Regions from separate parts of the Ramlibacter sp. AN1133 genome, predicted to be linked through region 2. Evidence: predicted binding sites of a transcription regulator. Region 2 holds the regulator's gene; each other region holds the start of a gene.
What was found. The regulator sigma-54, encoded in region 2, starts transcription at its own class of promoters, with help from an activator protein. The targets are predictions, from matches to a motif close to TGGCANGNAANCTGCTTT.
Positions count from the first base shown of each region.

Region 1: exaC (acetaldehyde dehydrogenase ExaC) is a predicted target of sigma-54. The motif match lies at 3,164-3,181, and genes of this name have one in related genera.
Region 3: WG923_RS04650 (pilin) is a predicted target of sigma-54. The motif match lies at 6,445-6,462, and genes of this name have one in related genera.

Region 1 covers NZ_JBBKTQ010000008.1:34,115-44,203, forward strand. Annotated here, with positions in the region: gene WG923_RS12885 (bifunctional acetate--CoA ligase family protein/GNAT family N-acetyltransferase) at 1-938, shown strand, start outside; gene WG923_RS12890 (sigma-54-dependent Fis family transcriptional regulator) at 1,008-2,984, opposite strand; gene exaC (acetaldehyde dehydrogenase ExaC) at 3,234-4,754, shown strand; gene WG923_RS12900 (hypothetical protein) at 4,839-5,042, shown strand; gene WG923_RS12905 (amidase family protein) at 5,023-6,510, opposite strand; gene WG923_RS12910 (multicopper oxidase domain-containing protein) at 6,683-8,272, shown strand; gene WG923_RS12915 (hypothetical protein) at 8,269-8,634, shown strand; gene WG923_RS12920 (AMP-binding protein) at 8,739-10,089, opposite strand, start outside.
Region 2 covers NZ_JBBKTQ010000037.1:23,324-33,412, forward strand. Annotated here, with positions in the region: gene WG923_RS28690 (THUMP domain-containing class I SAM-dependent RNA methyltransferase) at 1-1,004, opposite strand, end outside; gene WG923_RS28695 (RNA polymerase factor sigma-54) at 1,001-2,584, opposite strand; gene lptB (LPS export ABC transporter ATP-binding protein) at 2,601-3,386, opposite strand; gene lptA (lipopolysaccharide transport periplasmic protein LptA) at 3,386-4,045, opposite strand; gene WG923_RS28710 (thiol:disulfide interchange protein DsbA/DsbL) at 4,154-4,804, opposite strand; gene WG923_RS28715 (SPOR domain-containing protein) at 4,873-5,526, opposite strand; gene argS (arginine--tRNA ligase) at 5,529-7,202, opposite strand; gene WG923_RS28725 (DUF2214 family protein) at 7,402-7,857, opposite strand; gene WG923_RS28730 (LysR family transcriptional regulator) at 7,854-8,786, opposite strand; gene WG923_RS28735 (CaiB/BaiF CoA transferase family protein) at 8,843-10,018, opposite strand; gene WG923_RS28740 (hydroxymethylglutaryl-CoA lyase) at 10,011-10,089, opposite strand, start outside.
Region 3 covers NZ_JBBKTQ010000002.1:463,377-473,465, forward strand. Annotated here, with positions in the region: gene WG923_RS04630 (FHA domain-containing protein) at 35-775, shown strand; gene WG923_RS04635 (CHASE2 domain-containing protein) at 803-3,052, shown strand; gene WG923_RS04640 (3',5'-cyclic-nucleotide phosphodiesterase) at 3,065-3,862, shown strand; gene WG923_RS04645 (GspE/PulE family protein) at 3,918-6,323, shown strand; gene WG923_RS04650 (pilin) at 6,500-6,982, shown strand; gene WG923_RS04655 (glycosyltransferase family 2 protein) at 7,106-8,329, shown strand; gene WG923_RS04660 (hypothetical protein) at 8,326-9,159, shown strand; gene WG923_RS04665 (hypothetical protein) at 9,166-10,089, shown strand, end outside.

The DNA.
Region 1 (10,089 bases), on a different contig from region 2:
AGGTGCTCGGCTTCAGCGTGCAGGCCATGCTGCGCCGCCCCGAGGGGCACGAGCTGATCCTGGGCATCGCGGACGACCCGATCTTCGGCCCGGTGGTGCTGTTCGGCGCCGGCGGCACCGCGGTGGAAATCCGCAAGGACCGCGCGCTCGACCTGCCGCCGCTGAACGCCACGCTCGCCCGTGACCTGGTCGCGCGCACGCGCGTGGGCGCGCTGCTGGGCGGCTACCGCGGCCGCGCGGCCATCCGCGAGCCCGCGCTGATCGATGCCTTGCTGCGGGTTTCGCAGCTCGCCTGCGACCTGCCGGAGCTTGCCGAACTGGACATCAATCCGCTGCTGGCCGATTCCGACGGCGTGATCGCCCTGGATGCGCGCATCCGCGTGCGCCAGCCGGTGCCGGGCGAGGGCAGCCGTCTGGCGCTGCGGCCGTATCCGGCCGAACTGGAGGAGACGTGGGTGCTGCAGGGACAGCAACTGCGCGTGCGGCCGATCCGGCCCGAGGACGGCGAGCGGCTCGAGGCCTTCTATGCGCAGGCCACGCCCTCGGACATGCGGCTGCGCTTCTTCCTCGCGCGCCGCGAGATCCCGCGCTCGGAGCTCGCGCGCTATTGCCAGATCGACTACGAGCGCGAGATGACCTTCGTCGCGCTGGACGGCGAGCGCATGGCGGGCGAGGTCCGGGCGATCTGCGATCCCGACAACCACGAGGCCGAGTTTGCCGTGCAGGTGGCCTCCGATTGGCAGCACCGCGGCCTGGGCCGCATGCTCATGGACAAGCTGCTGACCTACCTGCGCAAGCGCGGCACGGCCGAAGTGTTCGGCCAGTGCCTGCCGGAGAACCAGGGGATGGCGGTGCTCGCGCGCGAAGAAGGCTTCGAAGTGCACATGGATGCGGACCACACGATGCACATGCGCCTGCGGCTGCGGGTTCGCGCGTAGGCAGGGGTGAACCGCGCAGCGCGTGAACCCCGGCGCTGGGGTTCGCGGCCTGCGGCGCTCACCGCCAGCCTACTCGTCCCGGGCGGCGGGAGAGGAGCCAGCGGGCTCTTCGCCCAGGCGCCGGTACAGCGTGTTGCGGCTGATCCCCAGCCGGCGCGCCGCTTCCGATACGTTCCCGCCCGCTTCCGCGAGGGCGCGCCGGATCGCGCCGCGCGAGATGCTGCGCAGGTCCTCGGCTTCCGGCACGGGCGCCGGGGCCACCGCTTCGAGTGCGCGCAGCTGCTCCGCGAAGTCGTCGCACAGGTGGTGCCAGCCGATCACGCTCTCCTGCGCATCGAGCAGGGCGCAGGCGGTGCGCAGCGTGCTGGCCAGCTGCCGCAGGTTGCCGGGCCACGCATAGGCGCGCATGGCAGCGAGCACGGATTCTTCCACCTGCACGTCGCGCCCGGGCAGCAGTTGCGCGAGCTCCCGCTCCAGCAGCGCCTGCAGGTCGCTGCGCGCCCGCAGCGCCGGCACCTTCAGCGTGAAGCCGTTGAGGCGGTAGAACAGGTCCTCGCGGAAGCGCCCGGCCTCGATCTGCGCGCGCAGGTCGCGGTGCGTCGCGCAGATCAGCCAGAAGTCCACCGCGACCGGCTTGCCGCCGCCCAGCGGCGTGACCTGCCGGTCCTGCAGCACGCGCAGCAGGCGCGTCTGCAGCGCCATGGGCATGTCGCCGATCTCGTCGAGGAAGAGGGTGCCGCCGTGCGCCTCGCGGATGCGCCCCGTCGCGCCTTCGCGCGCCGCGCCGGTGAAGGCGCCGCGTTCGTAGCCGAACAGCTCGGCCTCGATCAGGGTTTCGGGCAGGGCGGCGCAGTTGACCGCGACGAAAGCCTGGCCGCGGCGCGGACCGGATTCGTGCATGGCGCGGGCCAGCACCTCCTTGCCCGCCCCGGATTCGCCCTGCACCAGCAGCGGGATGGCACTGGGCGCGAGCTTGCGCGCGCGGGCCAGCGTCGAGCGCATCGCGAGGTCGCCCGTGTCCAGCGCCGCGAGGGCGTCGACCGGCGCGGCCTCCTCCACCACCGTGGGCGGTGCGCCGGCGCGCAGCGACGATAAGGGTCGCCCCGCCTCCACCCGCACCCACAGTGCCGTGCCGCCGTGCCCGTGCACGATGCGCGGCACCGAGGGCGAGCGCCGGAACCAGTCCATCAGCAGGTGCACCGGCTCGGCCAGCACGTCCTCCACGCGGCAGCGCGCGAGCTGCGGCCATTCCAGCCCCAGCATCCGCAGGGCCGCCCGGTTGGCGCCGGCCAGGGCGCCGTCCTCGCGCACGGCCAGCAGGCCTTCGGTGAGCGTGCCTATGCCTTCGGGCTGCGCATGCAGGCGCAGCACCAGGCCGTGCCAGTGGCGCACGTCGTGGTGGGTCTCGAACAGGCGGTGCTCGATCATGCGGACCGCCGAGCGCACCAGCCCGATGGTGTGCGGGTGGTAGCCGCGGTGGTCGCCGGAGACATCCAGCACGCCCAGCAACTGCCCGCCCGGCGCCAGGATCGGCGCCGCCGCGCAGGTCAGGAAGGCGTTGCGTTCGAGGTAGTGTTCCTCGGAGTGGACGACGATCGCCTGCTGTTCGGCCAGCGCGGTGCCGATGGCGTTGGTGCCGCGGTACTGCTCCGCCCACGTCGCGCCCGGACGCAGCGCGACACGCTCGGCCCGGCTCACGAAGTGCAGGTCGCCCAGGGCCTGCAGCACGACGCCGTCGGCGCCGGCCAGGATCACCATGCTGTCGGTGCCCTCGGTCTGTTCGGCCAGGAACTCCATGACGGGGCGGGCGTGCGCCACCAGTTCGCGCTGCTGTTCCAGCGCCCGGGCCAGCTGTGCCCCGGATGCATGCGGCGCGCCCGGCATGCGTCCCGCCGGCTGCAGCCCGGCCTGCAGGCTGCGTTGCCACGAACGCGCCAGCTCCGCGCCGACCAGCTCCCGCGGCAGTTCACCCTTTTCGAGCAGCTGGCGCCGGGCCAGCCGCAGCCCGCTGCGCGGCGGTCGCTGTGCGATCTCTTGCGTACGCATGGTTTGTCTCCTGCTGCGCATTGTGGAGGCACCGACCAGGCCCTTTCGCCGGATTCCGGGGCGACTTGTTCCGTTCTGACACAGGGGGCTGCCACGACTGCACCGTCCCTGCACGTTGCGCACCGTAAGCCGGGCGGCTTTCTGCAGCCTTGCAGCCATTCTGCGCCGACACCCCATGGTGGCACGGCGCCTGCAATCCGATGCACGGAGGCGCAAGGGCGCTTCTTTCATCCACCACCGGAGACAACCGTGATCTATGCCAAGCCAGGCGCCGCCGGCGCCCCCGTCGCCTTCAAGAGCCGCTACGACAACTTCATCGGCGGCAAGTTCGTCGCCCCCGTGCGCGGCCAGTACTTCGACGTGCTGACGCCCATCAACGGCCAGCCCTTCACGCAGGCCGCGCGTTCCACCGGCGAGGACATCGAGCGCGCGCTCGACGCCGCCCATGCCGCCGCGCCCGCCTGGGGCCGCGTGTCGGCCGCCGAGCGCGCCAACATCCTGCTGAAGATCGCCGACCGCATCGACGCCAACCTCGAGAAGCTGGCCTATGCCGAGACGGTGGACAACGGCAAGCCGATCCGCGAGACGCTGGCGGCCGACATCCCGCTGTCCTCCGACCATTTCCGCTATTTCGCCGGCTGCCTGCGCTCGCAGGAAGGCACGCTGAGCCAGATCGACCAGGACACGGTGGCGTACCACTTCCAGGAGCCGCTGGGCGTGGTCGGCCAGATCATCCCGTGGAACTTCCCGGTGCTGATGGCCGCGTGGAAGCTCGCCCCGGCGCTGGCCGCCGGCAACTGCGTGGTGCTCAAGCCCGCCGAGTCCACGCCGGTTTCCATCCTGGTGCTGATGGAAGTCATCGCCGACCTGCTGCCCCCCGGCGTGATCAACGTGGTCAACGGCTACGGCAAGGAAGCCGGCATGCCGCTGGCCACGAGCAAGCGCATCGCCAAGCTGGCCTTCACGGGTTCCACGGCCACCGGCCGGGCCATTGCCCAGGCCGCCGCCAACAACCTGATCCCCGCCACGCTGGAACTGGGCGGCAAGTCGCCCAACATCTTCTTCGACGATGTCGCTGCGGCCGACGACGAGTTCCTCGACAAGGCCATCGAGGGCCTGGTGCTGTTCGCGTTCAACCAGGGCGAGGTCTGCACCTGCCCGTCGCGCGCGCTGATCCAGGAGTCGATGTACGACCGCTTCATGGAGCGCGCGATCAAGCGCGTGAAGGCCATCAAGCAGGGCAGCCCGCTGGATACCACGACCATGATGGGCGCGCAGGCCTCGCTGCAGCAGATGGACAAGATCCAGTCCTACCTGAAGCTGGGCCGGGAAGAGGGCGCCGAGGTGCTGGTCGGCGGCGACCGCGCGAAGCTGCCGGGCGACCTGGTCGAGGGCTACTACATCCAGCCGACGATGTTCAAGGGCCACAACAAGATGCGCATCTTCCAGGAGGAGATCTTCGGCCCGGTGCTGGCCGTGACCACCTTCAAGGACGAAGCGGAGGCGCTCGCGATCGCCAACGACACGCCGTACGGCCTGGGCGCCGGCGTGTGGACGCGCGACGGCAGCCGCGCCTACCGCATGGGCCGCGCCATCCAGGCCGGCCGCGTGTGGACCAACTGCTACCACGCCTACCCGGCCCACGCCGCCTTCGGCGGCTACAAGGAGTCGGGCATCGGCCGCGAGACCCACAAGGTCATGCTGGACCACTACCAGCAGACCAAGAACCTGCTCGTGAGCTACAGCCCGAAGGCGCTGGGCTTCTTCTGATGTCTCCCCGGGGCGCCCGCGCGGGCGCCTGCCCTTGACGGTGCGCGGGACCCCCCGCGCACCTTTTTCCCCCGGAGTACCGTGATGCCCGATGCGATCGAAGGACCGCACCTGCTGCGCTTCCGTTCCCTCCTGCAGGAAGGCCTGGCCTTCGTGTTTCCCTGCGATGCCCGCGGCCGCGTCGACCTCGACGCCCTGAGCGACCGGGCCCGCCTCAATTACTTCTATGCCCGCGCGATGATCGGCCGCGAAGTGGCCGCGCCGCGCGTCACAGTGGCGGCGTGCTGAGCGGCGGCTGGCGCACCCGCGCCGCCTGCTCGAACGCGTAGGCATAGGCCAGCAGCTTCGCCTCGGTGAAATCCGTGGCGAGCAGTTCCGCCCCGACCGGCACGCCCAGCGGCGCCGTCGCCGTCGGCCGCGAGAAGCCCCCCGGAAAGGTCACGGCCGGAAAGCCGGTGCCGTGCGAGAGCACGCCGTTGCGCTCGGCCTGCTCGGTGTGGCCGGTGGGCACCACCAGGATGCGTTGCAGCGGGTAGAGCAGGGCGTCGAGGCGTAGTTCCGCCATCCGCGAGGCGAGCAGCACGCGCAGGCGGTCGCGGTTGGCCAGGCGCCGCAGGTAGTCCGGCTGCGCGAGGCCGTCCTCGATCGCGAGTTCGGCCTCCATCGCCTGCTGGACCTCCGGCGTCGCGGTCCGGGTCTCCACCAGCTGGCGGAAGCTGGTGACGGGCGCCTCCGCGCCCAGCCCGGCGAAGTATCGCTCGCACGCCGCGCGCGCCTCCCAGCGGTCCGTGCTGACGTGCGCCGTGAGTTCCTCCAGCCCGGGGATGCGCAGGCGCAGCACCGTCGCGCCCTGCGCCTCCATCACGTGCAGCACCTGCTCCATCACGGCCTGGACCGGGGCATGCCGCTCTTCCCCGCCGCAGAGGTTTTCCAGCAGCCCGATGCGCGCGCCGCGCAGCGCGTCGGCATGCAGGCCCGCCGCGTAGCTCGCCGGCGCCTTGCCGATGCCCAGCGCGGTGACCGCATCGCGCGGGTCCCAGCCCGCCATCACGTCCAGCATGCGCGCGGCATCCTCCACGGTGCGCGCAATGGGGCCGGCTTCGTCCTGCGTGAAGCTGTTGGGCATCAGCCCCGAGCGGCTGACGAGGCCGCGCGTGGGCCGCACGCCAACCAGGCAGCAGGCCGACGCAGGCGAGCGGATCGACTGGCCCGTGTCGCTGCCGGTGCCCAGCAGCGCGAAGTTCGCCGCGATCGCCGCGCCGGTGCCGCCGCTGGAGCCGCCGGGCGTGCGCGTGAGGTCGTAGGGATTGAGCGTCTGGCCGCCCAGGCTGCTGATCGAGATGCCGCCGCGCGCGAACTCCTGCAGGTTGGCCTTGGCCAGCACCAGCGCGCCGGCCGCCCGCAGCCGTTCCACGGTGAAGGCATCGCGCCGGGGCTGCGAGTGGCGCATCGCCACGCTGCCGCCGGTGGTGGGCAGGTCGTGCGTGTCGAAGTTGTCCTTGAGGATCACCGGGATGCCGTGCAGCGGGCCGGTGTTGCGCGCGTCCGCGCGCCACTGCGCATCCAGCCGCGCGGCCTCGTCGAGCGCGCGCGGGTTGACGGTGAGCAGCGAGCGCAGGGCCGGGCCGCGGCGGTCGTAGGCCTCGATGCGCGCCAGGCAGGCCTGCACGAGTTCGACGGCGCTGAGGCCGCCGGTGCGAAAGCCGGCGTGCACGCTGGCGATGGTGGCCTCTTCGAGCGCGAACGGAGTCGTCATCCGCCCATTATGGGCAGCCGCCTGTGACACGAAAGGATCCATTCGGCACGCGAGTGTCGCTCGCGTTTTCGCGCAAGGACACTACGGCCGTGCTGTGAGGAGGGCATCGCACCCCGAAAGTGCCGAGGCTCGCTAGACTCGCCGCGCGCCCTTGCACGAGAAAGACGTATCCATGCAGCCACGTTTGCCTTCCCTGGCCCTCGCCGGCCTCGTCCTGCTCGCCGCCTGCAGCGAGCGCGTGCCGGAGCGACCCGCCATCACCGCCGCGTCCGCGCCCGCCCCGGCACCGGCCGCGGCCGGCAACGGTCCCGCCGACAGCTACGACGTCTCCAGGATGGACCTCAAGCCCACGCCCTCGGTGCTGTCCGCCGAACGTCACACCGGCTCCTTCGCGCTCGGCAACGCCCTGAGCCTGGATGCCGCCGTCAAGCCACTGGACCCGTCGCCGGTCAAGGAGGTGCGGCTGGACACCACGCACAAGATCATCGAGATCGCGCCCGGCGTGAAGTTCAGCGCCTGGACCTTCGGCGACCAGGTGCCCGGTCCCGTGATCCGCGCGCGCGTGGGCGACCGCATCAAGTTCACCATGACCAACCGCTCCGACGAGGTGATGCCGGGCGTGGGCGTGCACGCGGCGCCGATGATGCACTCGATGGACTTCCACTCGGCGATGGTGTCGCCGCAGGACAAGTACAAGTCGATCGCCCCGGGGCAGACGATCTCCTTCGAGTTCACGGCCAACTATCCGGGCGTGTTCATGTACCACTGCGGCACGCCCATGGTGCTGGAGCACATCGCCTCGGGCATGTACGGGATGATGATCGTGGAGCCGCGCGGCGGCTATCCGACCAAGGTGGAGCGCGAGTACGCCGTGATCCAGAGCGAGTTCTATACGAAGCTCGACCCGGACAAGCGCAAGGTGGACGGCGCGCCGCTGTACGTGCTGGACGGCGAGCGCGTGCGGACCAAGGCACCGACCTACACCGTCTTCAACGGTCGCTACAACGGCATGGTGGACAAGCCGCTGGCGTCCAACCCGGGCGAGCGCGTGCGCCTGTTCGTGCTGAACGTGGGGCCGTCCAACACCTCCAGCTTCCACGTGGTGGGCACCATCTTCGACCGCGTCTGGCTGGAGGGCAACCCGGACAACCAGCTGCGCGGCTCGCAGACGGTGCTGCTCGGCTCGTCGAACAGCGCCATCGTGGAGTTCGTCGTGCCCGAGGCCGGCAACTACGTGATGGTGGACCACCATTTCGCCAATGCCTCGCAGGGCGCGATCGGCTTCATCGCCGCCGGCAGCGTGCCGGGCGGCGACCCCGAGCACCACAACATCCCGGCCACCACCCTGGTGCCCACGGACCCGATCGCGCAGCGCGCGCAGCTCGCCTTCCAGTCCAAGTGCCTCGCCTGCCATTCGCTGGGCGGCGGCGACAAGCTGGGCCCCGACCTGCTGGGCACGACCAGGCGGCACGACACGGCCTGGCTCACGCGCTGGCTCAAGTCGCCCGAGCAGATGCTGCAGACCGATCCCACGGCCAAGGCGCTGCTGGAACGCTGGAAGATCCCGATGCCGAACCAGGGCCTGAGCGACGAGGAGATCAAGGGCTACATCGAGTACTTCAAGTGGGCCGACGCGAACATCCAGCCGACCAGGACGGCGGCGGCCGCCACGCCGGGCGCGAGCGCGCCGGCCGGCGCGGCGACCCCGCCGGCCGCATCCGCCAGCGGGCCCGCCAGCGGCGCCTCCGGGGCCAGGCGATGAAGCCCGCGCTGGCCGCCGCCCTCCTGCTCGTCGCGGCCGCGCAGGCGCAGGCCTGCGGCATCTGCGCCGAAGACAAGGTGGCGGCCACCTACGACTACCGCTCGGTGCAGGACGCGCTCGCCCGCGGCCGGGTGGTGGTGTATTGCGAGCTGGCGGGCCTGCCCGACGTGCAGCGGGCACGGCAGGCCGCCGCGCGCCTGCGCGGGGTCGAACCGAAAAGCGTGCGCGTGTCCGCCGCGCCCTCGGCCGTGTCCTTCGTGCTCGATCCGAAGCAGCAGTCGGCGCAGGCGGCCGTGCTCGCGCTGCAGGCGGCGCTGCCTCCCGGAGCGAAGCTGGCGATCCTGAAGGTCGAGGGGCGTTAGACCAGCTTTGGGTAGGCTGGCGGTGAGCCCCGCGAACCCCAGCGATCGCCAGCGCCAAGCTGGGGTTCGCGCTGCTCACCTTCCCCCGCTGCCGCGGGGCCAGCCTACGCGGCCGCGACGCCGTTGACGAAGGCGTCGGCCAGCTTGCGCCGCAGCAGCTTGCCGGTGGCCGTGCGGGGCAGGGCAGGCACCTCGTGGAAGGAACGCGGGCGCTCGTGCGGCCGCAGGCTGGCGGCCCGCTCGCGCAGCGCCTTTTCCGCCAGCGCGGCTTCGCCCGGCCTGGCGGCGTAGAACAGCACCACCGAATCGACGCCATCCTCGTCCGGCACGCAGATGGCCGCCGCCTCGAGCAGCCCCGCCACGCCGGCGGACATCTTCTCCTCCAGTTCCACCAGGTTCACCCAGCGGCCGCGGATCTTCACGAGGGAATCCTCGCGGCCCGCGAAGCGCCAGCCGCCGCCCTGCGTGTGCACGAACAGGTCGGCGGGACAGAAGGCGCCGCCGCGGAAGGACTGCGCCTGCGCCGCGGGCCGATCCAGGTAGCCGCGCGCGAGCGTCGAGACGTGGAAGCTCAGTCGCGTCGGCAGGCCCGCGATCGCCGCTTCGGGATCGAGCGGGTGCACGTCCACGCCGGGCGAGGGTTGCAGGCCGTCGTCGTCGCCCTTGGCCGTCAGCACCAGCACCAGCGTTTCGGAGGCGCCGTAGCCGTCCACCATCTCGAGCCCCGTCGCCTTGCGCCACGCTTCGCGCAGGCTCGCCGGCAAGGTCTCGCCCGCCGACACGCACTTGTGCACGCCCGCCGCGGCCAGCGCCGGCGCGAGCCCCGCATGCAGCAGGTTGCGATACAGCGAAGGGACGCTGAAGAACACGGTGGGGCGCTGCCGTTGCACCGTTTCCGCGGCGGAGGCGGCGGTGGGCCACTGCGGATCGAGGATGACCGTGGCGCCGATCTTCAGGCCGGCGAACAGGCTGTTGGTCTGGGGATAGGAGAAGAACAGGCGCGAGGTGGCGAACAGGCGGTCGTCCGCGGTGATGCCGAGCCGCTCGCGCGAGACGCGCTCGATCTCGCGCGCGAAGCGGTGGCGGTGCACCACGGCCTTGGGCTTGCCCGAGGTGCCGGAGGAATGGCACCAGAAGGCCGGCGTTTCGTCCTCCACCTCCTGCGGCGGCAGCGGCTCGGCCGCCGTCACCTCGTGCCGCCCCGGCTCCAGCAGGATCACGCGGCTGTTCCACGGCGCCGGCGTGTCGTCGGCGTGCTCCGCGAGGATGATCGCGAAGCCGGCCTCGTCGAGGATGTAGCTCCATTCGGCCGGCGGGATCTGCGGGTTCACGGCGACCGCGACGCCGCCGGCCCAGATCGTGCCGAGGAAGGCCACCACCCAGTCGATGCCGTCCGGCAGCTTGATCGCGACGCGGTCGCCGGGGCGCAGGCCGCGCGCCTTCCAGGCGCCAGCC
Region 2 (10,089 bases):
CCGGGGCCCGCGATGCCGCCGGCTTCGATGCGCTCGCCGTAGGGAGGATTGAGCAGCAGGATGCCGGGCGTCTCGCTCGGGGGCATGCGCTGCAGGGCGTCGCCGCCGCGCAGCTGCACGACGTCCGCCACGCCCGCGCGCTGCGCGTTGCGCTGCGCGAAATCGACCATGCGGAACGCGACGTCGCTGCCGAAGATCGGCGCCGCCGGCGCGCGCCGCGCGGCCTGCGCCTGCGCCTTCAGCGCGGCCCATTCGCCGGCGGCATGCGTGCGCAGCCGCTCGAAGCCGAAGCGCCGCAGCAGGCCGGGCGCGATATTGCAGGCGAGCTGCGCCGCCTCGATCACGATGGTGCCGCTGCCGCAGCAGGGGTCGTACAGCGGCACCGTCGCGTCCCAGCCGCTGGCGGCGAGCATCGCCGCCGCGAGGGTTTCCTTCAGCGGCGCCTCGCCCTTGTCCTCGCGCCAGCCGCGCTTGAACAGCGGCTCGCCGGAGGTGTCGATGTACAGCGTGAAGGCCTCGGCCGCGAGGTGGCCGAAGATGCGCACCGCCGGCCGCTGCGTGTCGACGTCGGGCCGCACGCCGCCGCGGTTGCGGAAGCGGTCGGCCACGGCGTCCTTGATGCGCAGCGCCGCGAAGTTCAGGCTCTTGAGCGGGCTGTGCTGCGAGGTCAGTTCGATCTTGAAGCTCTCGCGCGGGGTGAACCAGTCTTCCCAGGGGATGGCGGAAGCGGCCTCGTAGAGGTCCTGCTCGGCGCGGTAGGGCAGGTGGGCGAGCTGCACCAGCACGCGCTGGGTGAGGCGGCTGTGCAGGTTCAGGCGCATCACGTCGGGCCAGGCGGCGGTCACCTGGATGCCGCCGCGGGAGACGCGCAGGTCGGAGCGCCCCCACCCCTGCCCTCCCTCGGAGGGGGAGGGAGGAATGCCCAGGATGCGCGCCACTTCTTCGGCCAGCCAGGTTTCGACTCCGGCCGCGCAGGGCAGGAACAGCGAGAAGGTATCGGTCACAGGGCCTTGCGCAGGTTGGCGGGCGCGATGCGCAGCGCCTCGCGGTACTTGGCCACCGTGCGGCGGGCGCACTCGATGCCCTGCTCCTTGAGCATCTCGGAGATCTGGCTGTCCGACAGCGGCTTCTTCGTGCTCTCCGCCGCCACGAACTGCTTGATCAGCGCGCGCACCGCGGTGCTCGAGGCATTGCCGCCGGTCTCGGTGCCGAGCGCCGAGCCGAAGAAGTACTTCAGCTCGAAGGTGCCGAAGGGCGTGGACATGTACTTGGCCGTGGTCACGCGCGAGATGGTGGATTCGTGCAGGCCCAGTTCGTCCGCGATCTCGCGCAGCACCAGCGGCCGCATGGCGAGCTCGCCGTGGATGAAGAAATTGCGCTGGCGCTCCACGATGGCGGTGGACACGCGCAGGATCGTGTCGAAGCGCTGCTGGATGTTCTTGATGAACCAGCGCGCCTCCTGCAGCCGCTGCTGCAGCGCCTGGTGGCCCTCGCCCTTGTGCGCCTTGAGCGCGCCGGCATACACGTCGTGCACGCGCAGGCGCGGCATCACGTCGGGATTGAGCTGCACCCGGAAGTTGGCGCGCGAGCCCTTGCCGATCTGGGTGACGAGCACGTCCGGGATGACGATGTTGCGCTCGACGTCGATGAAGCGCCGGCCCGGCTTGGGCTCCAGCCGCGTGATGAGGCCGATGGCCGAACGCACGTTGGCTTCCGACTCGCCGCACATCTGCGCCAGCCGCTTGATGTCGCGCTTGGCCAGCAGGTCGATCGACTGCTGGCAGATCTTGATGGCGGCGGCGCAGGCCGCGATGTCGTCGTCTTCCTCGTTCTGCTGCATCGCCTTGAGCTGCAGCGTGAGGCATTCGGCGAGGTTGCGCGCACCCACGCCCGCCGGGTCGAGCGTCTGCAGCAGGCGCAGCGCCACCGTGAAGCGGTGCACCAGTTCTTCCTGCTGCTCCAGGTCGTCGGGCGCCAGCCCCGCGGCCAGTTCCTCCAGCGGCTCCTCGAGGTAGCCGTCGTCGTTGAGCGATTCGATCAGGAAGCGCAGCGCCATGCGGTCTTCCTCGCCCAGGCGCAGCGACAGCGCCTGCCGGTGCAGCCAGGACTGCAGCGATTCGACGCCGCGCGCCAGGTCGGTGGCGTCGACTTCGTCGTCCTCGCCGCCGTTGTTGCGCTTGGCCGCCGGCGCCTCGCCGCCCCATTCGCCGTCGTCCGGCACGGTTTCGGTGCTGCCGTCGCCTTCCCAGTTCGGCTCGCTTTCGGCGCCGGCGAACTCGGCGGCCTCCGGCTCCGCCTCCGAGGCGGTGGAAGTCGACGAAGTGGTCGCGATCTCCTGCGGCCCGACATTGCCCTCGAAGCCGGTCTCGGGTTCGTCCGCCGCCGGCCGCTGGTCGGCCGCGGCAATGCCGAAGTCCTCCGCGGCATCCTCGCCCTGCACGTCCAGGAAGGGGTTCTCGTCCAGCATCTGCTGGATTTCCTGCCCCAACTCCAGGGTGGACAGCTGCAGCAGCCGGATCGACTGCTGCAGCTGCGGTGTCAACGCCAGATGCTGGGAGACACGAAGTGCCAGTCCCTGCTTCATTTTTAGCCCCGCTCCCTCACATGCGGAAGTGTTCGCCCAGGTACACCCGGCGCACGTCCGCGTTGTTCACGATATCAGCCGGCGTGCCCTGGGCGAGCACCCGTCCCTCGCTGATGATGTAGGCGTGGTCGCAAATGCCCAGGGTTTCCCGCACGTTGTGGTCGGTGATCAGGACACCGATCCCGCGTGACTTCAGGAAACTGATGATGCGCTGGATCTCGATCACCGCGATCGGGTCGATCCCGGCGAAGGGTTCGTCCAGCAGGATGAACCTCGGTTGCGTCGCCAGCGCGCGCGCGATCTCGACCCGCCGCCGCTCGCCGCCCGACAGGGCCGGCGCCGGCGAGTCGCGCAGGTGGTCCACCCGCAGGTCCTGCAGCAGGCTTGTCAGGCGCCGCTCGATCTCCGCCGAGGGCAGCGCCTTGCCGTCCGGGCCGCGCTGCAGTTCCAGCACCGCGCGCACGTTTTCGGCGACGCTGAGCTTGCGGAAGATCGAGGCCTCCTGCGGCAGGTACGACAGGCCCAGGCGCGAGCGGCGGTGGATCGGCATGTGCTCCACCGACTTTCCGTCGATCGAGATCTCGCCGCCGTCGGCGCGCACCAACCCCACGATCATGTAGAAGGAGGTCGTCTTGCCGGCGCCGTTGGGCCCGAGCAGTCCGACCACCTCGCCGTTGTCGACCGCCAGCGAGACGTCCTGCACCACGGTGCGGCCGCCGTAGGACTTGCGCAGGTGGCGCACTTCCAGCCGGCTGGCGACCTCCACCGGCGCCTCGATCTCGACCGTCTCGGCGTCGCCCATCAACGGGTCTCCGGCGGCAGGGCCGTGGAAGAGCGCAGGCGCGCGGATGCGGCCGGCTGCGGCGCCGGCAACGTGGGCGTGGCCCGGGCGCCTCCAGCGGCCGGGCCCGAGGCCGCGGCCCGCGGCGCCAGCGTGGCGCGCACGCGGCCGCCCGGGTTGGACGGCGTCCCGCCTGCCGAGGCGCCGCCTTCCACCGTGAACTGGTCGTTGGTGTTGTCGTAGGTGATCACGGAGCCGCTGGTCTCGTCGTTGATGGTGGCGCCGCGCAGGCGCCGCATCTCGGCGCGGCCGATGAACTTCACCTTGTCGGCCTTGCCGTCGTATTCGATGGTCTCCGCCTCGCCCTCGATGTACTCGTCGACGCCGTCGCGCTTCTGCTTGAAGTAGGCCTGCTTGCCTGCCTCGGCCGTGACGGTGCCGAACTGGAAGCCCTCGGGGTCCTGCTTCACGACCATCTTGGCGCCGCGGATGATGATGGTGCCCTTGGTCACCACCACCTTGCCCGTGAAGATGCTCGTCTGCTGGAGGTCGTCGTAGCGCAGCGAATCCGCCTCGACGTTCATGGGCTTGTTGCGGTCCGCGCGCTCGGCACCGGCCGGCGCCATGCCGGCGAGGCCGAGGAGGAGTGCAAGCGTGAGGCTGGCGGTCTTGTTCTTCATAGAGGCACGAATCTTGCTGCGATTGTATCCATCCGAGACGAAAAAGCCCGCATGCGCGGGCTCTTTCGACGACCGGCAACACCCGCCGGGGCGGGCTGGCGTGTCTTTTTACTTGGACTTGCGGGCTTCGGCCACGAGATAGTCCACGACCTGCAGGACGCGGTCCATGTTGCCGGCCATGTCGCCGTCGGTGATGTAGCGGCCGGCCACGCCCATGGAGGGCACGCCCTGCACTTCGTACTGGTCCTGCAGCTGCTTGGCGCGGCGCGCCTTGGCCTGCACCGAGAAGGAGTTGTAGATCTCCTGGAACCTGGCGCGGTCGACGCCGTTCTTCTCGACGAAGGCCAGGATCAGGTCTTCCCGGTTGGTCGGCTGGCGCTTGTTGTGGATCTCGTCGAAGACCTTGGCGTGCACCTCGTCGACCTTGCCCATGGTTTCCAGCGCGTAGTACAGGCGCTGCTGCGGCACGAAGTCGTCGCGGAAGGCCACCGGGACGCGGTGGAAGTAGACGTCCGGCGGGAGCTTCTTCGTCCAGGCCGTGAGCTTCGGCTCGAAGGCGTTGCAGTGCGGGCAGCTGTACCAGAAGAACTCGATCACCTCGATCCTGCCGGCCGGCGCATCGCTCGGCACGCGCTTGTCGAGGCTGCGGTACTGCTTGCCGTCCTCCGGCTTGGACTGCGCCAGCGCGAGGCCCGGCAGGCCCAGGGCGGCGGCGCCGAGCGTGACGCCGGTGGCGACCGTGAATTCCCGTCGATTCATTGCGTTGTGACTCCTTGAACACCCTCTGAGCCGGGCCCGGCGGGCTTGGTTCCGCAGGCTACGCCCGGTTAACGCTGCACCCGCACCAGCGCGGTCTCGAAGCCGCCCTGGTCCAGCTTTTCCTTCTGCCGGTCGGCGTCGTCCTTGCTGTTGAAGGGGCCGATGCGCACCCGGTACACCTGCCGGCCGGACTGCTCGCGCTCGGTCACCTTGGCTTCCACGCCCATGAGGGACAGCTTGGCGCGCTGCGCCTCGGCGTCCTCGGGGGTGCGGAAGGCGCCGGCCTGCACGAAATAGAAGAACGGGTCGCTGCCGGGGCCGGCCTTGGCCGTGGCCAGCTCGCCCAGCGGGTCGGCGGGGGCCGGACGCCCCGCCACCGCCGGCGGCAGGGGCTCCTTGTCCCTGGGCTTTTCCGCTTCCCTGGCCGACGCGGGCGCCTTGGGCGCCTCCGCCGACGGCGTGCCGGGCGCGGGGGCCGCGACGCCCGGCGCCGGCGGCAGCGGCTTGGCCGGGTTCTTGCCGTACAGGGGCGCGTTGGGATCCCAGTTCTGGTTCTTGCGGGACTCCGCCGCGTCCTGCTCCGCGGAGCGGCTGGGGCCCTTGTTCAGGAACGGGACGGGGACCTTGGTGACGTAGACGGCCACCGCCAGGGCGGCGGCGAGGCCGAGGACCACGCCGATGATGACGCCGACGAAGGTGTTGCCGCTTTGCTTTGGTTTCATGCTCACATCTTGTGGGGGGCACTCACCCCCAGCACAGCCAGTCCATTGTGCAATACCTGCGCACAGGCGGCCACGAGGGCCAGCCGTGCCTTCTTCAGGTGCTCGTCGTCCACCAGGATCCGTTCGCTGTCGTAATAGGAGTGGTACGCCGCCGCCAGCTCGCGCAGGTAGAAGGTGATGTCGTGCGGGGCGAAATCGGCCGCCGCCGCGGTGAGCACCTCCGGATAGCGCGCCAGCTGCAGCATCAGGTTCAACGCGGCGGGGTGCTCCAGCGACGACAGGTCGGCCCCGGAGAGCGTCGCCACGGCGCCGCCCCAGGCGGCCAGCACCGAGCAGATGCGCGCGTGCGCATACTGGACGTAATACACGGGGTTGTCGTTGTTCTGCGCCAGTGCCAGGTCGACGTCGAAAACGTATTCGGTGTCCGGCTTGCGCGACAGCAGGAAGAAGCGCACCGCGTCCTTGCTGGTCCACTCGATCAGGTCGCGCAGCGTCACGTAGCTGCCGGCCCGCTTGGAGATCTTCACCTCCTGGCCGCCGCGCATCACGCGCACCATGGTGTGCAGCACGTAGTCCGGGTAGCCCGCGGGGATGCCGACGCCCGCGGCCTGCAGGCCGGCGCGCACGCGCGCGATGGTGCCGTGGTGGTCGGTGCCCTGGATGTTCACGACCTTGGTGAAGCCGCGCTCCCACTTGGTGATGTGGTACGCGACGTCCGGCACGAAGTAGGTGTAGCTGCCGTCGCCCTTGCGCATCACGCGGTCCTTGTCGTCGCCGTACTCGGTCGACTTCAGCCACAGCGCGCCCTCGTGCTCGTAGGTCTTGCCGTTGTCGCGCAGGCGCTGCACCACCGTGTCGACCTTGCCGCTCGTGTACAGGCTCGATTCGAGGTAGTACTGGTCGAAGCGCACCGCGAAGGCCTGCAGGTCCAGGTCCTGCTCGTGGCGCAGGTAGGCCACGGCGAACTGGCGGATGCCGTCGAGGTCGTCCACGTCGCCGCTGGCGGTGAACGCGCGGTCGTCCGACTTGACCGTCTTCTTCGCCAGGAAGTCGTTGGCGATGTCCTGGATGTAGTCGCCGTTGTAGGCCGCCTCGGGCCACTGGGGGTCGCCGGGCTTGAAGCCCCTGGCGCGCAGCTGCACGCTGGTGGCCAGCGTCTGGATCTGGACGCCGGCGTCGTTGTAATAGAACTCGCGGTGGACGTTCCAGCCCTGGGTGGCGTACAGGTTGCACAGGGCGTCGCCGAGCGCCGCCTGGCGGCCGTGGCCCACGTGCAGCGGGCCGGTGGGGTTGGCCGAGACGAATTCGACCAGCACGCGCTGGCCGTGCAGCGGCTGCTGGCCGAAGCCGGCGCCGGCGGCGAGCGCTTCGCGCACGATCTCCTGCTTGGCGGCGGCCTTCAGGCGGATGTTGAGGAAGCCGGGGCCGGCGATCTCGACGGCGTCCACCCATTTCTGGAAGGCGGGAGTGGCCAGCAGCGCCTCGCGCAGGGCTTCGGCCACCTGGCGCGGGTTGCGCTTGAGCGGCTTGGCCAACTGCATCGCCGCCGTGCAGGCGAGGTCGCCGTGGGCGGCGACCTTGGGGCTTTCGAAGGCCGCCTTCTCACCGGCACCCGGCGACAGGCCTTCCAGCCCGGCCGCCAGCGCGGCGAGCAGATCTTGTTTCGCTTGGAGCATCGGGGGATTTTACGGGGCGCCCCCGATCAGGCACCTGCTGCGGGAAGGGGAGCCAAAACAAGATACCGAACGCAGAGGGCGCAAAGGTACGCAGAGGACGCAGAAAACACCTTTGAAGGATTTTCTTCTGCGTCCTCTGCGCGTCCTCTGCGCCCTCTGCGTTCGGCTGTCTGGTTTTTCCTCTGGTTTTTCCCTGAGCTCACTTGCCCCCGAAACCGCGCGCCAGGAACACCGCCGCCAGCGGGATCAGCGGCACGATGTGCGTGCTGACCATCACCATGCGCCGGACCTGCGTGACCTCCTCGGCGCCCGGCAGCGAACCGTCGGCGCGCAGTGCGGCCACCCAGCGCTTGAAGCGCAGCGTCGGCCGCAGCGACAGCGCCAGCACGATCACCGTCATCGTGAGCTTCACGTGCAGCAGCCAGTTGCTCCAGTACCAGCCGGCGCCCTTGATCCCCCACAGGACGCGCGCCAGCCCGGTCAGCACCACGCTGACCAGCGCGATCCAGTAGATGCGGTCGACGCGCACCAGCCGCTCGATCACCTGCGCGTTGATCCATTCGGCGCGGCACAGCGCGGCCTCGCTGGTGGCGAAGACGACCAGGGCCAGGATGGCGGAGATGTGCAGGAAGGCAAGGATGGACTCGAGGATCATGGGGTCGCGCCCGCCATCCAGAAGCGGGGCTGGGCGTAGTGGTGCTTGAGGAAATCGATCCACAGCCGCACCCGCAGGGGCAGGTGCTTGCGCTGCGGGAAGACGGCGTAGATGCCGTTGGGCGGCGCGGCGAACTGCGCCAGCACTTCGGCCAGGCGCCCTTCGGCGATCTCCTGCTCCACCTCCCAGGTGCTGCGCCAGGCGATGCCGAAGCCCTGCGCGCACCAGTCGTGCAGCACCTGGCCGTCGGAACAATCCAGCGGCCCCTGCGGCTTGATGTGCAGGATCTCGTCCTCGCCGTTGCGCCCCGGGATCACGAAGGCCCAGCCGCGGGTCTGCGAGGCATCGCTGGAAAGCGTGAGGCAGTCGAAGCGCACGAGGTCGTTGGGATGCTCGGGCGTGCCGTGCCGGCGCAGGTACTCCGGCGTGGCGACGCACAGGCGGCGGTTGTCCGCCAGCCGTACGCTCACCAGCGAGGAATCGGGGAAATCGCCCACGCGCACGGCACAGTCGAAGCCCTCGCCGGCCAGGTCGACCACCCGGTCGCTCAGGTTCAGCGAGATCGTCACGTCGTTGTGCAGTTCGCGAAAGCGCGGCACCAGCGGCGCCACGTGGCGACGCCCGAAGCCGGCCGGCGCGGTGATGCGCAGGTGGCCGCTGGCCTTCACGCCGCCGGCGCTGACGCTCGCCTCCGCATTGGCCAGGTCAGCGAGCAGGCGCTGGCAGTCTTCGAGGAAGGCGCTGCCCTCGTGCGTCAGCGTGATGCGGCGCGTGGTGCGCACCAGCAGCTTGACGCCCAGGCGCTCCTCCAGCGCGTCGAGCCGGCGGCCCATGATGGCGGGCGCCACGCCTTCGGCGCGCGCCGCGGCCGTGAGGCTGCCACGCGTCGCGACCGACACGAAGGACTCGAGCTGCTTCAACTTGTCCATGCAACGCGATTATCGCGGTGCAGGTCACGAATCGGGCGGCCGCCCTGGCGGATTCCTTACTTGCCGCTCCCCATGAGCCGCGCGATCTCTTCCTCGCCATAGCCCAGCTCGCGCAGCAGCCCCGGCCCGTGCTCGTTGAGCCTGGGCGGTTGCAGGCGCAGGCCCGGGCGGTGGCCGTCGACCGTGAAGGGCAGCAGCGGGACCCGGGTCTGGCGGCCGTCCGGCAGTTCGATCGGCGCCAGGCCGCCGGTGGCATTGAGGTGCGGATCGTCGAACAGGTCCTGCGGCCTGGTGATCGGCGCGAAGGGCAGGCCGTGCTGCTCGAAGGTGGCGCTCAGTTCGGCCGCGCTGTGCGAAGCGAGCCGCTCGCGCAGGACCGGGATCAGCCATTCGCGCGCGCGCACCCGGTCGTTGTTGGTCTTCAGGCGCTCGTCCGCGAGCAGGTCGGCATAGCCGAAAGCCTCGCAGAAGATCTTCCACTGCGTGTCGCTGACCGCCGCCAGGAAGATCTGGTCGCCGTCCCTGACGGTGAACACGTCGTACACGGCCCAGGCGGAGATGCGCCCGGGCATCGGCGCAGCGGGCTTGCCCGTGACGGCGAACTGCATCATGTGCTGCGCCACCAGGAACACGTTGTTCTCGAACAGGGCGCTCTGCACTTCCTGGCCGCGGCCGGTCTTCTCGCGCTGGGCCAGCGCCGCCATCGCGCCGATGGCGCCGAACATGCCGCCCATGATGTCGTTGACGCTGGTGCCGGCGCGCAGCGGATCGCCGGGGCGGCCCGTCATGTACGCGAGGCCGCCCATCATCTGCACCACCTCGTCGAGCGCGGTCCGGTGGTCGTAGGGACCGGGCAGGAAGCCCTTGTGGCTCACACTGATGATGCGCGGGTTCAGCTTCGACAGCGTCGCGTGGTCGAGGCCCAGCTTCTTCATCGTGCCGGGCCTGAAGTTCTCGCTCACGATGTCCGCCGTGGCGATCAGGCGCAGCGCGGCCTCGCGGCCCTCGGGCGTCTGCAGGTCCAGCGCAATGCTCTTCTTGTTGCGGTTGAACAGCGGGTAGAAGCCCGCGCCGGAACCGAGCAGGCGGCGGGTGTTGTCGCCCTGCGGCGGCTCCACCTTGATCACCTCGGCACCGAGGTCCGCCAGCACCATGCCGCAAGTGGGCCCCATCACCATGTGGGTGAATTCGACGACGCGGATGCCTTCGTAGGGCAGCGTGGGCTCAGGCATGCGCGGCCTCCGCTGGCGTGAAGTTCTTCGGCAGGCCCGATTCCGGCGTCATGCCGTGGAGCGGCTCGCCG
Region 3 (10,089 bases), on a different contig from region 2:
GGGACAACGGACAGGCTATGAACAGGAGTCGACCATGCCGAAAATGATCGTTTCGATCGACGGTGTCGTCATCAAGGAAGTGCAGTTGACCAAGGACCGGACCACCCTCGGGCGGCGGCCTTACAACGATATCGTGATCGACAACCTCGCCGTCTCCGGCGAGCACGCCGTGCTGCAGCTCACGGGCAACGAGGTCTTCCTGGAAGACCTGAACAGCACCAACGGCACCTACGTCAACGGCAAGGCGGTCAAGAAGCAGTTGTTGCAGAACAACGACACCGTCGAGATCGGCAAGTACAAGATCAAGTTCATCAACGAGGCGCCCGGCGCGACCTTCGAGAAGACCATGATCATCAAGCCGGGCATGGTGCCGCCGGTACCGCGCCCGGCCGCCGCGCCGGCCGGCGCCACGGCCACCGCCACCGCGACGGCGGCGCCCGTGCACAGCTCACAGGCGGCGGCGCAGGCCGCGGCCCACGCCGTGATCAACAAGCCCTTCGACCCGAGCTCGATGAACGCCAGCATCAAGGTGCTGTCGGGCGCCGCGGCGGGGCGCGAGGTGCCGCTGGTGAAGGTGGTCACGACCATCGGCAAGCCCGGGGTCGCGGTTGCCGCGATCACCAAGCGCTCCAACGGTTTCGTGGTGGCCCATGTCGAGGGCGCCAACAAGCCGCTGCTCAATGGCACGCAGATCGGCGCCGAGCCGGTGACGCTGAAGAACGGCGACATGCTGGAGCTCGCCGGCACCCAGATGCAGTTCCTGCTGGCGACCTGACACCGGGGCCGCTCCCACCGCACAGCCATGGGACTGCTTGCCCGGCACTGGTCCCGCATCGCGATCACGCTCCTGCCGCTGGTGTTCGCGCTGCTGCACGCGGTGGGCGTGCTGCCGATGCAGTTCCTGCACCGGCTCGATGCGATCCTGTACGACGCGCGGCTGCGCGCCACCATGCCGCAGACGCTCGACCCGCGGGTCGTGATCGTCGACATCGACGAGAAGAGCCTGGCCGAGGTTGGCCGCTGGCCCTGGAGCCGCAACCGGCTGGCGGAGATGGTCGACGAGCTGTTCGAGCGCCAGCAGATCACCCTCCTGGGCTTCGACGTGGTGTTCGCGGAGCCGGACGACAGCTCCGGCCTGAAGCGCCTGCGGCAGATGGCCGAAGACGAACTGCGCGACGCCGCCGGCTTCCAGCAGCAGCTGGCGAAGCTGCAGTCCTCCCTCGACTACGACGCGGTGTTCGCGCGCTCGCTGGCGAAGCGCCCCATCGTCCTGGGCTACTACTTCACGGCGGACCGCGACGGCCGCAAGAACGGCGTCCTGCCCGCGCCCGTCATGACGCGCGAGACGCTGCAGGGCCGGCGCATCGCCTTCACGCGCTTCAACGGCTACGGCTCCAACATCGAGGCGCTCGCCAAGGCGGCGCCGGTGGCCGGGCACTTCAACCCGCTGACCGACGGCGACGGCGTGGTGCGCTCGATCCCGCTGGTCGCGGAGCACGCCGGCGCGTATTACGAGGCGCTGTCGCTCGCCATGTTCCGCATGCTGGTGGGCCAGCCCGCGGTGGAGCCCGGCTTTCCGCGCGACCAGCTGGTGGGGCGCGAGTACACCGGGCTCGAAAGCGTGGTCCTGCGCCAGGGGCAGCGCAGGCTGGCCGTGCCGGTGGACGACCGGGTGGCGACACTCGTGCCCTTCCGCGGCCCCGGCGGCCCGGCCGGCGGCTCCTTCCGCTACGTGTCCGCCTCGGACGTGCTGCAGAAGCGCCTGGCCCCGGGCGAACTCAAGGACAAGATCGTGCTGGTGGGCACCACCGCGCCGGGCCTGCTGGACCTGCGGGTCACGCCCGTGGGCGAGACCTATCCCGGCGTGGAGACGCATGCGAACGTCATCACCGGCCTGATGGACAACCGGCTGCACGTGAAGCCCGATTACGCCGTCGGCTACGAGGTCGTGGTCCTGCTCGTCGCCGGGCTGCTGCTGGCCGTGCTGCTGCCGGTGCTCTCGGCCACGACCGCCGTGACGGTCAGCTTCGGGGTGGTCGGCGCGCTGGTGGCCCTGAACTACTACCTGTTCGCGGCCCACGGCCTGGTGATGCCGCTCGCCTCCGCGCTGTTCATGGCGGGCACCGCCTTCGCGCTGAACATGAGCTACGGCTACTTCGTGGAAAGCCGCAGCAAGCGCCAGATCGCCAACCTGTTCGGCACCTACGTCCCGCCGGAGCTGGTCGACGAGATGGTCAAGGACCCCGACAGCTACAGCATGAAGGCCACCAGCAAGGAGCTGACCGTCATGTTCTCGGACATGCGGGGCTTCACCAAGATGTCGGAGAAGATGGAGCCGACGCAGCTGCAGGAGCTCCTCAACGAGGTGTTCAGCAAGCTCACGGACATCATCCGCTCCAACCGCGGCACCATCGACAAGTACATGGGCGACTGCGTCATGGCCTTCTGGGGCGCCCCGGTGGAGACGCCCAACCACGCCGAACTGGCCGTGAAATCGGCCCTCGGGATGATCGCGGCGGTGGTGGAGATCAACGAGGGCCACCGCGCCAAGGGCATCCCGGAGATCGGCATCGGCGTGGGCATCAACACCGGCACCATGTGCGTGGGCGACATGGGTTCCGACATCCGCCGCAGCTACACCGTGATCGGCGACGCGGTGAACCTCGGCTCGCGCCTGGAGGGGCTGTCGAAGGTGTACGGCCTGTCCATCGTGGTCAGCGAGTCGGCGCGCCTGCAGGCCCCCGGATTCGCCTGGCAGGAACTGGACCGCGTCCGCGTCAAGGGCAAGGAGCAAGCGGTGGGCATCTACACCCCGCTCGCGCCCGCCGACGCGGTGCCCCCGGAGGTGGCGCAGGAGCTGAAGATCTGGGGCGCTTTCCTCAAGGCCTACCGCGCGCAGGACTGGGAACAGTGCGACCTGCAGTTGCTCAATCTGCAGCGAATCAACGCCAAAAAATACCTTTACGATCTGTATACCGAACGTGTAGCCTCCATGAGGCTGCTGCCCTTCGACCCGTCGTGGGACGGCGCGACCACTTTCGAGACGAAATAACCGGGGGCGCTGATGCGGGTGCGGGTCCTGGGCTGTTCGGGCGCGATCGCGAAGGACAGCCGAACCACCTCTTTCCTCGTCGACAGCGACGTGCTGGTCGACGCAGGCACGGGCGTGGGCGACCTCACCCTGGAGGAGATGCGCGCGATCCGCCACGTGCTCGTGACGCATTCCCACCTGGACCACATCGCCGCGCTGCCGCTGATGGTCGATTCGATCGCCTCCCAGCTCAAGGATCCGATCCGCATCTGCGCGCTGCCGGGCACCATCGCCGCGCTCAAGACCCACGTGTTCAACAACGTGATCTGGCCCGACTTCAGCTGCATCCCCTCGCCGCAGGCGCCCTTCATCAGCTTCCACGAGATCCAGGTCGGCCAGACGCTGGAGCTGGGCGGCAAGTACATCGAGGTGCTGCCCGCCGTGCACACCGTGCCGGCGTGCGGCTTCGCCCTGACCACCGGCAACGGCAACGGCTGCTGGGTCTTCACCGGCGACACCGAACGCAACCCGGCGTTCTGGCGTCGCATCAACCAGATCGACGTCGCGGCACTGGTGATCGAGACGGCCTTCAGCAACCGCGAACGCGAGCTCGCCCACCGCAGCCTGCACCTGTCGCCGCACGCGCTGGCCGAGGAGCTGGACTGCATCGACAAGGGCAAGCGCTTCCCGATCTACATCACCCACACGAAGCCGGCCGAGACCGAGCTGATCATGAGCGAGATCCAGAAGTTCGACCAGACGCAGCCTTTCGGCCCGGACGTCTCGCACGATATCCGCTGGCTGCGCGCGGGCCAGGAATTCGAACTATGAGCCGCCCGGCCGCTCCGAAGGCGAATGCCGCAGCGCGCAGCGCGGAGGCCTGCGAATGAGCGCTGTCCTCCGGTCGCGGGACAGCGAGCAGGAATTCTTCAGCTCCCAGCAACTGCCCCCGGACAAGCGCGGGATCTCGTTCGAGGCGTTGTTCTTCCGCCAGCTGCAGGCGGTCACGACGCGCATCCACGCGACGGAGAACGTCGACGAGATCATGCTGGAGGCGAGCGCGGACATCTGCCGCCTGTTCAACGCCGACCGGCTCACGCTCTATGCGGTGAACGAGGACCGCACCGCGATCGTCTCCAAGATCAAGACCGGCCTGAACACCAGCCGCGACCTGAAGCTGCCCGTCAGCCCCCAGAGCATCGCCGGCTACGTCGCGATGTCCAAGGAGCTGGTCAACATCTCCGACGTGTACGACGAGGAAGCGCTCAAGCGCATCCACCCGAGCCTCACCTTCCTGAAGGAAGTCGACAAGCGCTCCGGCTACCGCACCAAGCAGATGCTGGTGGTGCCGATCCTCGACGGCGAGGTGCTGCACGGCGTGCTGCAGATCATCAACAACAAGAGCGACCAGCCCTTCGGCGAGCTCGAGGTCGAGGGCGCGACGCAGCTTTGCAAGACGCTCGCCACCGCGATCCACCAGCGCATGCAGCGCGCCGAGGACGGCGCCCGGCGCAAGGCGACCAAGTACGACGGCCTCGTCGCCGACGGCCTGCTGACGCACGAGGAACTGGGCAACGCCATCCAGAAGGCGCGCGCCGAATCCAAGCCGGTGGAGCAGGTCCTGATGGCGGACTTCTCCATCAAGCCCGCCCAGATCGGCCCGTCCCTGTCGAAGTTCTTCGGCGTGCCGTACGAGCCCTTCAACCCGAACCGCATCCGCGTCGAAGCCCTGCAGGGCGCGCTGAAGCACGAATTCGTGGCGGAGCAGGGCTGGATCCCGCTGGAGGAAGGCCCCGAGGGCCTGGTGGTGATGTGCCAGGACCCGGAAGCCGTGCGCAACTCGCGCGTGCTGCCGCAGATCTTCCCGCGCATCGGCCGGTTCTCCTGGCGCGTGACGACCCAGACGGAATTCCAGCAGACGGTGGAACAGCTCTGGAACATCCCGACCCACGAGGAAACGGTCGAAGAACTGCTGGCGGACCTGAACGTGCCGCTGGAGGACGAGGGCGACGAGCATTCGCTCGAATCCGCGGCGGCCGACAACGAACTGGTCAAGTTCGTCAACAAGATCATCGTCGACGCCTACCACCAGCGGGCGTCGGACATCCACATCGAGCCGCTGCCCGGCAAGGCCAAGACCGGCATCCGCTTCCGCGTGGACGGCAGCCTCGTGCCCTACGTGGAAGTGCCCGCGCACTTCCGCCAGGCGCTGGTGACACGCCTGAAGATCATGTGCGACCTCGACATCTCCGAGCGCCGCAAGCCGCAGGACGGCAAGATCAAGTTCAGGAAGTACGGCCCGCTCGACATCGAGCTGCGCGTGGCGACGATCCCCACCGCCGGCGGCGTCGAGGATGTCGTGATGCGCATCCTGGCCGCCGGCGAGCCGATCCCGCTGGAGAAGCTGGGCCTGACCGAGCACAACCGCGTCGCCCTCGAGAAGACGGTCAGCAAGCCCTACGGCCTGTTCTACGTCTGCGGCCCCACCGGTTCGGGCAAGACCACCACGCTGCACTCGATCCTGAAGTTCCTCAACACGCCGGAGACCAAGATCTGGACGGCGGAGGACCCGGTGGAGATCACGCAGAAGGGCCTGCGCCAGGTGCAGATCAACAAGAAGGCCGGCATCGACTTCGCCACGGTGATGCGCGCCTTCCTGCGCGCCGACCCGGACATCATCATGGTGGGCGAGTCGCGCGACCGGGAAACGGTGTCCATGGGCATCGAGGCCTCGCTCACCGGCCACCTGGTGTTCTCCACGCTGCATACCAATTCGGCGCCGGAGTCGGTGATCCGCCTGCTGGACATGGGCATGGACCCGTTCAACTTCGCCGATGCCCTGCTCGGGATCCTGGCGCAGCGCCTGGCCAAGCGCCTGTGCGAGTGCAAGGAGTCCTATGCGCCCTCGCACGAGGAGCTGCGCATGTTCATCGCCGAGTACGCGCTGGACCTGCAGCACACCGAGGCCTGGAAGGCCGACCCCGGCGGCGAGGCGCAGAAGCTGTACGAGACCTGGGTCGAGACCTACGGCCACGAGGGCGAGCTGCGCCTGTACCGCGCGGTGGGCTGCACCAAGTGCAACCAGAGCGGCTACAAGGGCCGCGTCGGCCTGCACGAACTGCTGGTGGCCGACGAGGAGATCAAGCACCTGATCCAGGAACATGCCCGGGTGGCCGAAATCTTCACCGCCGCCGTCGCCGCCGGCATGCGGACGCTGAAGATGGACGGCATGGAAAAGATCCTCATGGGCCTGACGGACCTGAAGCAGGTCCGGTCGGTGTGCATCCGCTAACGGCGCTCCCCGGCGCCCGCCTGACAGGATTTGTCACGCCAAGTGACACGAGGGTCACCTTCGGGCCGGAAAACAGGCACCAAAGTGCCCAAAACTTCACAAACGCTTCACGAACCGGCCGTGGCACAGCGATTGCACTTGTTCCTCCGCTTCTCTCACACACAACCGGAGGTTTCATGAAGCGTCAACTCCAACAGGGCTTTACCCTGATCGAACTGATGATCGTGGTCGCGATCATCGGTATTCTCGCCGCGGTGGCCCTGCCGGCTTACCAGGACTACACCAAGCGTGCCAAGATGTCCGAAGTGATCCTGGCGGCTTCGAGCTGCCGGACGTCGATCACCGAAGTGATCCAGTCGGCCAGCGCGCTGCCCGGCGCCAACGCCTGGGGTTGCGAGCAGACGGCCGCCGGCGGTTCGTCGCAGTACGTCGACAAGGTCGAGACGGACGCCACGGGCATGATCAAGGTGACCAGCAAGGGCATCCCGAACATGGACAACGGCAACGCCGGCGGCATCGTGACCCTGAAGCCCTTCCTGGCCGATGGCACGACCGTGCCGACGGCGGGCACCACGGTCGGCAAGTGGCGCTGCGGCAGCACCGCCGACGGCACCACGGTGGCCATGAAGTTCCTGCCGGGCTCCTGCCGCGGCGGCTGATGAGGCAAGCGTGGCTCCCCCTTCCGACGTAGGATGACGGAGCCGCGATAGTCCCCCGAACGAGCGGCCTTGCGGCCGCTCGTTTGCTTTCCGCGAATTCCGGGCCCCTGTCCCGTGAGTGCCATGGACGTCCTTGCTGCTGATCCCTCCCTCGACGCCCCCTCCCTCGCACCCGCACCCGCATCCGCTGTCGAAGTGACGGTGCTGATGCCGTGCCTGAACGAGGCGCGGACCGTGGCGACCTGCGTGCTGGCCGCGCGCCGTTTCCTCGAGGCGTCCGGCGTCGCCGGCGAAGTGCTGGTGGCCGACAATGGCTCCAGCGATGGTTCGCAGGAGCTGGCCCGCCGGGCGGGCGCGCGCGTGATCCAGGTCCCGCGGCGCGGCTACGGCGCGGCGCTGCGCGCCGGCATTGCCGCTGCCCAGGGCCGGTACGTGATCATGGGCGACGCGGACGACAGCTACGATTTCTCCGCCCTGCAGGGTTTCGTCGACGCGCTGCGCGCGGGCGCCCAGCTCGTGATGGGCAACCGCTTCCGCGGCGGGATCGCACCCGGGGCCATGCCGCCGCTGCATCGGTATCTCGGCAACCCGGTCCTGAGTTTTGTCGGGCGGCTGTTCTTCCGCTCGGAGATCCGCGACTTCCACTGCGGACTGCGCGGCTTCTCGCGCGAGGCGATGAACCGCCTGGGCCTGGTGTCTCCCGGCATGGAGTTCGCCAGCGAAATGGTGGCCAAGGCGGCGCTGGCGGGTTTGCCGATTGCGGAAGTCCCCACCACCCTGCGTCCCGATGGACGCGACCGGCCGCCGCACCTGCGCACCTGGCGCGACGGTTGGCGGCATTTACGCTTCTTGCTGCTGTTTTGCCCGCGCTGGTTGTTCTTGTACCCTGGTTTGCTGCTCATGCTGCTGGGTCTGGCCGGCTTTGCCTTCGGCGCGGCGGGCCGGGTGCTCGGTGTGCATTCCTTGCTCTTCATGGCCGCCGCCACCGTGCTGGGTGGGCAGTTGATCCAGCTGGCCCTGCTGACCAAGTGGATCGGCATCGTATCGGGCGTGGTGCCGTCGCAGCGCTGGCTGGCCCGCCTGTCGCCGTTCCTCAAGATCGAAAATGGTTTGCTGGCGGGCCTGCTGTTCATCCTGCTGGGATTGGCCGCGTCCGTGGGGCTGACCATCGACTGGGGCGCCGCCGGTTTCGGAGCGCTGGAGCCGGAGCAAACCATGCGGGTCGCCATTCCGGCCGTGACGCTCATGATCCTGGGTGCGCAGGTGGCGGCCGGTTCGCTGTTTGCCGGAGCGCTGAACTTCAATTGGGCGTCGGCGGAGCGCAGTGGCACCGCGGGCAGCTCATGAATCAGACGCTCACCGCAAGGCCGTCGGCGCTCACAGCCTTGCTGCGCTGGGAAGGGCTGCTGGTTTGTCTGCTGACAGTGGCTTCCTTTGTGTCAGTGCCGCTGACGCAGGGTGAACTTGGCTTGGGCTCGGACGCCCTGAACCACCATATTTACCTGGGCTGGACCGCGCAGCAGCATCGGTTCGACCTTGATTTCCTTGCGGCAGGCTACCAAGCCTATACCTTTCCCTATCTGTATTGGCCGCTGTACAAGATGGCGGCCGCGGGCTGGTCCGGCGTGGCTGTCGGCGTGACGCTGGCGGCGCTACATGGCGTGCTGGTCGCGCCGCCCGTGTGGCTCCTGGCGCGCGCCTGCATGCCAGGCGCGACCTGGTTTGACTTGGCGATGCGCGTGCTGGGCGTGGCGCTGGCTTTCCTGACGGGTGTGGCCCTGTCGGTGCTGGACGCCACGATGAACGATTTGCTGGCCGCCGCGCCGCTGTTATGGGCGGTGGCGCTGGCGGTGCAGGCCATGCCGGGCGCGGGCAGTGATGGCAGGGCGGCGCGCTCGCTGGTGCTGTGCTCAGGTCTGTGCGCCGGGGCCGCAGTGGCGGCCAAACTCAGTAACGGCCCGCTTGCCATTTTGATGCCGGGGCTGTGGTGGCTGTGCGGCCGCGGCTGGATGCAGCGGGTGATGGCAGTTGCCCTGGGAAGCGCGGCCACCTTGCTGGGTTTTGCGGCGCTCTATGGTTATTGGGGCTGGTTGTTGTGGCGCTACTTCGGCAACCCGATTTTTCCGTTTCATCACCATTGGTTCGAGCCCTTGCGCCTTTGGACGGGAATGAGCTGAGGCGCGATGAACCGCTTTGAGCCCGACACCTGGCTGGCCGCGCTGCTGCGGCCTGTTGCGATGGCCGCGCCCGACAGCTATGTGTATGTCGAAATGATGGCGCCTGATTTCCGTTGGGTGTTCGCGCTGCTCCTGCTGTTGCTGCTGGTCGTCATGCGGTGGCGTGCACGCGGCGGCAGTGCGGGGGCCGTCGCTGCAACTGGCGCTGACGCCGGGCCTGCCACGGTCTTCGTACTGGTGGCGGCGTTGGCCGTGGCTTTCGTGCCCTGGCTGATGACCTCCGGCAACGGCAGGTATTTCCTGGCCGGATTGCTTGTGGTGGGACCGGTGTGCGTCGGGCTGGCTTGGCGCTTGCCGGTGACCCGCGCGCTGCGCCTCACATTGGCCGCGGGCATGGTGGCCTTGCAGGCGTTTGCCGTGCAGCAGAGCGCGCCGTGGCAGGCTTGGGGGCTGGCGCAGTGGAAGGAGCCGCCGTATTTCCAAGTGGACTTGCCGCCCGAGGCAAAAGCGGAACCTGCCACTTATGTCACCATGTCGGTCATCAGCTATTCGTTGCTGATTCCTCAGTTCCACCCGCAGTCGCGCTGGATGAATCTGGCTAACGCACCCGTGCCGGGCACGAGCACTTTCAATAGTGCGGGCACTGCAGCCTTCCTGGCGCAAACGCAAGGCAAGTTGAGGCTGCTCGTGCCGGTAGTGCCTGGCATGTTGACCGAGGCGCTGTTGCCCAATGCCAAGGTGTCCGAAATCATCGACAGCCAGCTGGCACCCTTCGGCCTGGGTTTTGCACACCCTCAGGCTTGCCGCTTCTTGCACTCGCGCAGTCTGGCCAGCATGGGACTGCGCGAAAAAACCGACGAGCAGCGTGCGCAATCCGGCTTCTGGCTGTGCGACTTGCGCCGCGTCGCGCCGAACGCGCGCGCGGCAGCG